2 linked regions of the Pseudosulfitobacter pseudonitzschiae genome follow. The protein of the gene in region 2 interacts with the protein of the main gene of each other region in a pairwise test. Links are inferred from orthologs where the notes say so. Each region holds a gene or a part of one and is shown on either strand. Other genes may lie near its edges. The genes, in order: SULPSESMR1_RS06575 and SULPSESMR1_RS01920.

Region 1 (3,225 bases), 940 kb from region 2 along the record:
GAACGCGCGCAGCCCGTCCAGAACGAACTGCACCGACAGGGCCGCCAGCAACATGCCCAAAAGGCGTGTGACCACGGTGATGCCGGTTTTGCCAAGGGCGCGTTCCAGCAGGCCAGAGGCCAGAAACAGCATCAGGACCACCAGCAGCACGGCCAACGTGATGGCCGCCACAATGCCCAATCCGGCAATGCCCGGTTGCTGGCCAGTCAGCAGGATCACCGAAGCAATGGCACCGGGGCCTGCGATCAGCGGGATCGCCAGCGGAAAGATGGACGGATCATCGCCATGATCTTCCGACGTATCCTCACGCCGCTTGGTGCGACGTTCAAACAGCATGTCAAGGGCAGTGATGAACAGCAAAATACCACCCGCCACACGGAAGGCAGGCATGGAAATACCAACGAAACCAAGCAGTTTCTCGCCAAAAGCGGCAAAGGCCAGCAGCACCAGAAATCCGGTTGTACATGATCGCACCGCGATGGCGCGGCGGCGCTGTCTGGTCATGCCTTGGGTCAACGCCACGAACAGCGGCGCCATGCCAAGCGGGTCGATCACCACGAACATGGTGACAAAGGCGGTGATCAGAAAGGCGGTGTCGATCATATCGGGCTCCGGATGAGGGGGCTTGGGCGATGCCCCCGACGCTGCAGCGCCTTCCCCGTGATGTTCTGAACCACGACATGGATCAGACGGTTTCGGCACTCTCCAGCTTTTCCAGCGACGCCATCCACATGGCTTCGGCGCGGTCCAGCGCGTTCATCACTTCGGCGTATTTCTTCTGCCAGACTTCCGCCTCGCCTGATTTGGTGTCTTCATAAAGCGCAGGATCGGCCAGCTTCTTGGCCAATTTGTCGCGCATCTCGTTCAACTTGTCCACGCGGGCTTCGGATTTGCGGGCTTCGGCGCGCAGTTCCAATACCTTTTCGCGGCTGGCGCGCTTGGGCTTGGGCGCTTCGAGCTTGGCGGGTTTGACCGGTTTTTCAGCCGAAAGCAGCATCTTGCGATAGGCTTCAAGGTCTTCTTCATAGGGGCGCACGGTGCCATCCGACACCAGCCACAGACGATCGGCAACGAGGCCGAGCAGGTGCATGTCGTGGCTGACAAGGATCACGGCACCGGTATAGGCAGTCAGCGCCTCGACCAGCGCCTCGCGGGATTCGATATCAAGGTGGTTGGTCGGCTCATCCAAAATCAGCAGGTGCGGCGCGTCGATGGTGGCCAGCAGCAGCGACAGTCGCGCCTTTTGCCCACCCGAAAGGCGGCCCACGGCGGTGTCGGCCTGATCAGGACCAAGACCGAAACCCGCCAAAGTGGCGCGCAGTTTCGACTGCATCACACCGGGGCGCATGGTTTGCAGGTGTTGCAGGGGCGTTTCGTCAATGTGCAACTCGTCGACCTGATGCTGGGCAAAGTAACCGATGCGCAGCTTGGTCGAACGGGTCGCCTTGCCTGACATTAACGGCAGACGGTCGGACAGCAGTTTCGACAGGGTCGATTTGCCCTGACCGTTCTTGCCCAGCAGCGCAATACGGTCGTCCTGATCAATGCGCAGGTTCAGTTTCGACAACACGATGGTGTCGCCATAACCCGTGGTGCCGCCTTCGATGTTGATGATGGGCGGCGAAAGCTCTTCCGGCTCGGGGAAGGTGAACACACGTTTGGCCGCATCTTCGGGGGCCGATATCATGTCCATCTTTTCGATCATCTTCAGACGCGATTGCGCCTGTTTGGCCTTCGACGCCTTGGCCTTGAACCGGTCCACAAAGCTTTGCATGTGGTCGCGGCGAGCCTGTTGCTTTTTGGCCATCGCCGCCTGCACCGCACGGCGTTCGGCGCGCTGGCGGGCGAACTGGTCATAGGGGCCGGAATAATAGGTCAGCTGGCGTTCTTCCAGATGCAGGATCGCACCCACCGCACGGTTCAACAGGCCACGGTCGTGACTGATGATGATGACAGTGTGTGGGTATTTGGCCAGATAGGCCTCTAGCCACAGCGCCCCTTCAAGGTCGAGATAGTTGGTCGGTTCGTCCAACAGCAAAAGATCGGGCTGAGAAAACAGCACAGCAGCCAGCGCCACGCGCATCCGCCAGCCGCCCGAGAAATCGGAACAGGGTTTCAACTGTTCGGCATCGTCAAATCCCAAGCCCTTGAGGATGGTTGCAGCACGCGCCTCGGCGGACCATGCGTCGATGTCGGCCAGACGGGTCTGGATTTCGGCGATGCGGGCGGGGTCGGTGCTGTCGTCGGCCATCAGTTCGGCCCGCTCGGTGTCGGCGGCCAGAACCGTATCCAGCAGCGAGGTCGACGAGGCAGGCACCTCTTGGGCCACACCGCCGATGCGCGCCTTGGAGGGAAGCGATATGCTTCCGCCCTCAAGGACCAGCTCGCGGCGGATCAGCTTGAACAGCGTGGTCTTGCCCGTGCCGTTGGCACCGATCAGGCCCACTTTGTGACCGTCGGGGATGACAGCGGAGGCACCTTCGAACAAAGGACGGCCCGCGATGGAATAGGATATATCTGATATGCGCAACATAGGCGCGGTGTGCCGCAACGCAGCGGCGGCGTCAATCGCCGCTTTTCAAGCGTCAAGCCCCATGCTATCGGAGCCGCGATTTCAATTCACGGGGGCCGCAGGTGTGGTGCCCGAACATCTGGAGCACTATCATGGGCCTTGAACGCACATTCTCGATCATCAAACCCGACGCAACACGCCGCAACCTGACGGGCGCGATCAACGCCAAGTTCGAAGAAGCTGGCCTGCGCATCGTTGCACAAAAACGCATTCACCTGACCAAGGCGCAAGCGGGCGAGTTCTACAAAGTCCACGCCGAGCGTCCTTTTTATGACGAGCTGTGCGAATTCATGGCGTCCGCGCCGATCGTCGCACAGGTTCTGGAAGGCGAAGGTGCCATCGCGAAAAACCGCGAAGTCATGGGCGCCACCAACCCCGCAGACGCAGCCGCCGGCACCATCCGCGCCGAATTCGCTGAAAGCGTTGGCGAAAACTCGGTTCACGGGTCGGACGCACCGGAAACAGCCGCCGTGGAAATCGCGTATTTCTTCTCGGGTCTGGAACTGGTGGGCTAAGCCACTGCATCACAGGGCTTCGGCCTTGATGTTGTGAAACGATCGGGGGCGGGTGCGCGGGCATCCGTCCCTTTTCTTTTGAAAGTGATCTGTCTTGCGTGAACGCAAACTTGGGATCAACGCGCCAGCCCGTTCGGG
Region 2 (3,885 bases):
GCAGCAGGCGCGTCGTCCGGGGCTTCGGCCTTGGGCTTGTCTTCCTTGGATGCGTCTGCTTCGGCTTTGCCACCTTCCGAGATGGTGGCCAGCAGGGCATCGACGCCCACGGTTTCACCTTCAGCGGCTACGATTTCACCCATTGTGCCTGCAACGGGGCTGGGTACTTCGACGGTGACTTTGTCTGTTTCCAGTTCGCACAGCATTTCGTCGACGGCCACTGCGTCACCGGGTTTCTTGAACCATGTGGCAACGGTGGCTTCGGTCACGGATTCGCCCAAGGTGGGCACACGGACATCAGTCATTATTTCGATCCTTTGATGGTCAGCGCCTCGTCAACGAGTGCGGCTTGTTGTGCTTTGTGCTGGCTGGCCAGACCTGTCGCAGGCGATGCCGACGTGGCACGCCCGACATATTCGGGGCGCAGATGTTTGGCCTTGATCCGGCTCAGAACCCATTCGATGTTCGGCTCGATAAAGGTCCATGCGCCTTGGTTTTTCGGTTCTTCCTGACACCAGATCATTTCGGCATTCTTGAAGCGTTCCAACTCTTTCACCGCGGATTGCGCGGGGAAGGGGTAGAATTGCTCGAAGCGCAGCAGATAGATGTCGTCGATGCCACGGGCGTCGCGTTCTTCCAGCAGATCGTAATAAACCTTGCCGGAACACATTACCACGCGCTTGATCTTGTCATCGTCGGCCATCGTGGTTTCGGAATTGCCGTGCTGGGCGTCATCCCACAGCACACGGTGAAAGGACGATCCGGTGGTGAACTCGTCTGCCTTGCTGACGGCCAGCTTGTGACGCAGCAGCGATTTTGGCGTCATCAGGATCAGCGGCTTGCGGAAGTCGCGGTGGATCTGGCGGCGCAGGATGTGGAAGTAGTTGGCAGGCGTGGTGCAGTTGGCCACGATCCAGTTGTCCTGACCGCACATTTGCAGGAACCGTTCCAGACGCGCGCTGGAGTGTTCCGGGCCTTGACCCTCGAAGCCGTGCGGCAGCAGTACCGTCAGGCCCGACATCCGCAGCCATTTGCTTTCGCCCGAGCTGATGAACTGGTCAAACATGATCTGTGCGCCATTGGCAAAGTCGCCAAACTGTGCTTCCCACAGGGTCAGGGCATTGGGTTCTGCCATCGAATAGCCGTACTCGAACCCCAGCACCGCGTATTCGGACAGCATCGAGTCGATGACCTCGTACTGGGCCTGACCTTCGCGGATGTTGTTCAGCGGATAGTAGCGATCATCATTGTCCTGGTTGATCAGGGCCGAGTGGCGCTGGCTGAACGTTCCGCGCGCACTGTCCTGTCCGGAAAGACGCACAGGGAATCCTTCGGTCAGCAGCGAACCGAACGCGATCGCCTCGGCTGTGGCCCAGTCGAAGCCGGCGCCATTTTCGAACATGGCTTTTTTGGCGTCCAGCAGACGTTCAACCGTCTTGTGCAGCGCAACACCTTCGGGTGCGGTGGTCAGCCCCTTGCCGACGTCGGCCAAAGTTTCGGGTTTGATTGCCGTTTTGCCGCGCTGGTATCTTTTTTGCTTCATCTTATCCAGATGCGACCACTTGCCATCCAGCCAGTCGGCCTTGTTCGGGCGGTATTCTTTCCCTGCCTCGAACTCTTCGTTCATCTTGGCCTGAAATGCTGCCTTCATGTCCTCGATCTCGCCTTCGGGGATCAGGCCGTCTTTGACCAGGCGGTCGGTATAGAGCGTCAGCGTGGTTTTTTGCTTTTTGATTTTTTTATACATCACCGGATTGGTGAACATGGGCTCGTCGCCCTCGTTATGACCAAAGCGGCGGTAGCAGAAGATGTCGATAACGACGTCTTTGTGGAACTTTTGGCGGAATTCGGTGGCCACTTTTGCAGCGTGGACCACGGCCTCGGGGTCGTCCCCGTTGACGTGGAAGATCGGCGCCTCGACCACCAGTGCATTGTCGGTGGGATAGGGCGACGAGCGCGAGAAGTGCGGCGCTGTGGTAAAACCGATCTGATTGTTCACCACGATGTGCATGGTGCCACCGGTGCGGTGACCGCGCAGGCCGGACAGGGCGAAACATTCAGCCACGACGCCCTGACCCGCAAAGGCCGCATCGCCGTGCAGCAGGATCGGCATGACACAAGTGCGGTCCGCACTGCCCCACTGGTCCTGTTTGGCGCGGGCCTTGCCCAGGACGACGGGGTTCACCGCCTCGAGGTGCGAGGGGTTTGCCGTCAGCGACAGATGGACGGTGTTGTCATCGAACTGGCGGTCAGACGAGGCACCAAGGTGGTATTTTACATCGCCGGATCCATCGACGTCTTCGGGCTTGAAGCTGCCCCCCTGAAATTCGTTGAAGATCGCGCGGTAGGGTTTTTGCATTACATTGGCCAGAACCGACAGACGGCCGCGGTGCGGCATGCCGATCACGATTTCCTTGACGCCCAAGGCGCCGCCGCGCTTGATGACCTGCTCCATTGCAGGGATCAGGCTTTCGCCGCCATCCAGACCAAAGCGTTTGGTGCCCATGTATTTCACATGAAGGAACTTTTCAAAGCCTTCGGCCTCGACCATTTTGTTCAGGATTGCCTTGCGGCCCTCGCGGGTGAACTGGATTTCCTTGCCCAACCCTTCGATCCGCTCTTTCAGCCAGGCGGATTCGTCGGGGTTGGAAATGTGCATGTATTGCAGGGCAAAGGTGCCGCAATAGGTGCGGTTCACGATGTCCATGATCTGGCGCATCGTGGCGATTTCCAAGCCTAACACATTGTCGATGAAGATCGGTCGATCCATGTCGGCATCGGTAAAGCCGTAGGATTTTGGGTCAAGCTCGGGGTGCGGGGTCTTGTCGCGCATACCCAGAGGATCCAGATCGGCGACCAGATGTCCGCGGATGCGGTAGGCGCGGATGATCATCAACGCGCGGATGCTGTCCAGCACGGCACGTTTGACCATCTCGTCGCTCAACTCGACGCCTTTGTCTTCGGCCTTGGCCTTGATCTTGTCGCCCGCCCCTTTGACCTCGGCGGGGGCGGCCCATTCACCGGTCAGGGCTTGGGTCAGGTCATCACCGGGCACGGGCGGCCAGTCGGCGCGTGCCCAGCTTGGGCCTGCGGCCTCGGCTTTGACGTTGGTATCGTCGTCACCCATCTCTTTGAAAAAGGCCTGCCATGCTTCGTCCACAGCGCCGGGGTTGTTGGCATAGCGCGCATACATCTGTTCAAGGTATTCCGCGTTGTGCCCCTGCATGAAGGACGAGGAGTGGAACTGGTCGTTGGCGGGGTGGTCGGTCATTAAAGTACCTCACGAAGGTTGGGACCGTGTGCGTTGGTGCTGGGTTCGGATGCGACGAGCGTTTGGCCAAGAACGGTGGCTGTCGTCATCAAAGTTACGAAGAGCATAATGAGGTGGAGTGGGATCAGGATAAGTGCGGCAACGAACCACAAAAGCAGAGCGATAAGGCCGCCACCCACCAACCCGATTGCGAACCCGGCCCACAGGAAGACCTGATAGCCGAGCCAGAGGATCACAAAGGGGGCAAAGGGATAAAAAGCCTGTGCGCCGTCAAACCCCGCGTCATTGAGACGGCGAGAGGTTGCCAGAAGAAAGGGAAGGGCAGTGACAAACAATACCGCAAGTTTCGCCATGCCATGCCAAGGATGCACCTCCAGCCAATCGACTTGCGACGCATACAACACAGGCGGCAGCAAGGCTATTGGCAGGAACTGCCAATATGCCTTGCGGGCCATGCGCTCCTTGAAGCGGAACATGGCCAAAATGCCGGAAGGTATGTTGTTTGCGCCCTCCACAATTACCCCTTGTCGATCGCTTCCTTGACCGCTTCGCCCAGTGTCGCGGGGCTGTCGGCCACCACGATACCGGCTTCACGCATCGCTTCGATCTTGCTT

What was found.
Region 1: the proteins of SULPSESMR1_RS01920 (region 2) and SULPSESMR1_RS06575 interact in binary tests that used the Escherichia coli proteins (3 or more experiments, as listed by UniProt). The link is inferred for Pseudosulfitobacter pseudonitzschiae from one-to-one orthologs.

The regions. Positions count from the first base shown.
Region 1 is NZ_CP022415.1:1,364,836-1,368,060, forward strand. What follows is about bases 110-3,016. They hold SULPSESMR1_RS06575 (ABC-F family ATP-binding cassette domain-containing protein), read right to left. Parts: upstream 2,534-3,016; coding sequence 686-2,533; downstream 110-685. Other genes in these bases: SULPSESMR1_RS06570 (MarC family protein), read right to left, coding at 110-603; ndk (nucleoside-diphosphate kinase), read left to right, coding at 2,665-3,016. In the rest of the region: more of SULPSESMR1_RS06570, read right to left, coding at 1-109; more of ndk, read left to right, coding at 3,017-3,087. UniProt on the Escherichia coli protein: Genetic data indicate it may be involved in ribosome assembly or function.
Region 2 is NZ_CP022415.1:421,504-425,388, forward strand. What follows is about bases 105-3,671. They hold SULPSESMR1_RS01920 (2-oxoglutarate dehydrogenase E1 component), read right to left. Parts: upstream 3,272-3,671; coding sequence 305-3,271; downstream 105-304. Other genes in these bases: odhB (2-oxoglutarate dehydrogenase complex dihydrolipoyllysine-residue succinyltransferase), read right to left, coding at 105-308; SULPSESMR1_RS01925 (DUF805 domain-containing protein), read right to left, coding at 3,271-3,671. In the rest of the region: more of odhB, read right to left, coding at 1-104; more of SULPSESMR1_RS01925, read right to left, coding at 3,672-3,786; sucD (succinate--CoA ligase subunit alpha), read right to left, coding at 3,789-3,885. UniProt on the Escherichia coli protein: E1 component of the 2-oxoglutarate dehydrogenase (OGDH) complex which catalyzes the decarboxylation of 2-oxoglutarate, the first step in the conversion of 2-oxoglutarate to succinyl-CoA and CO(2).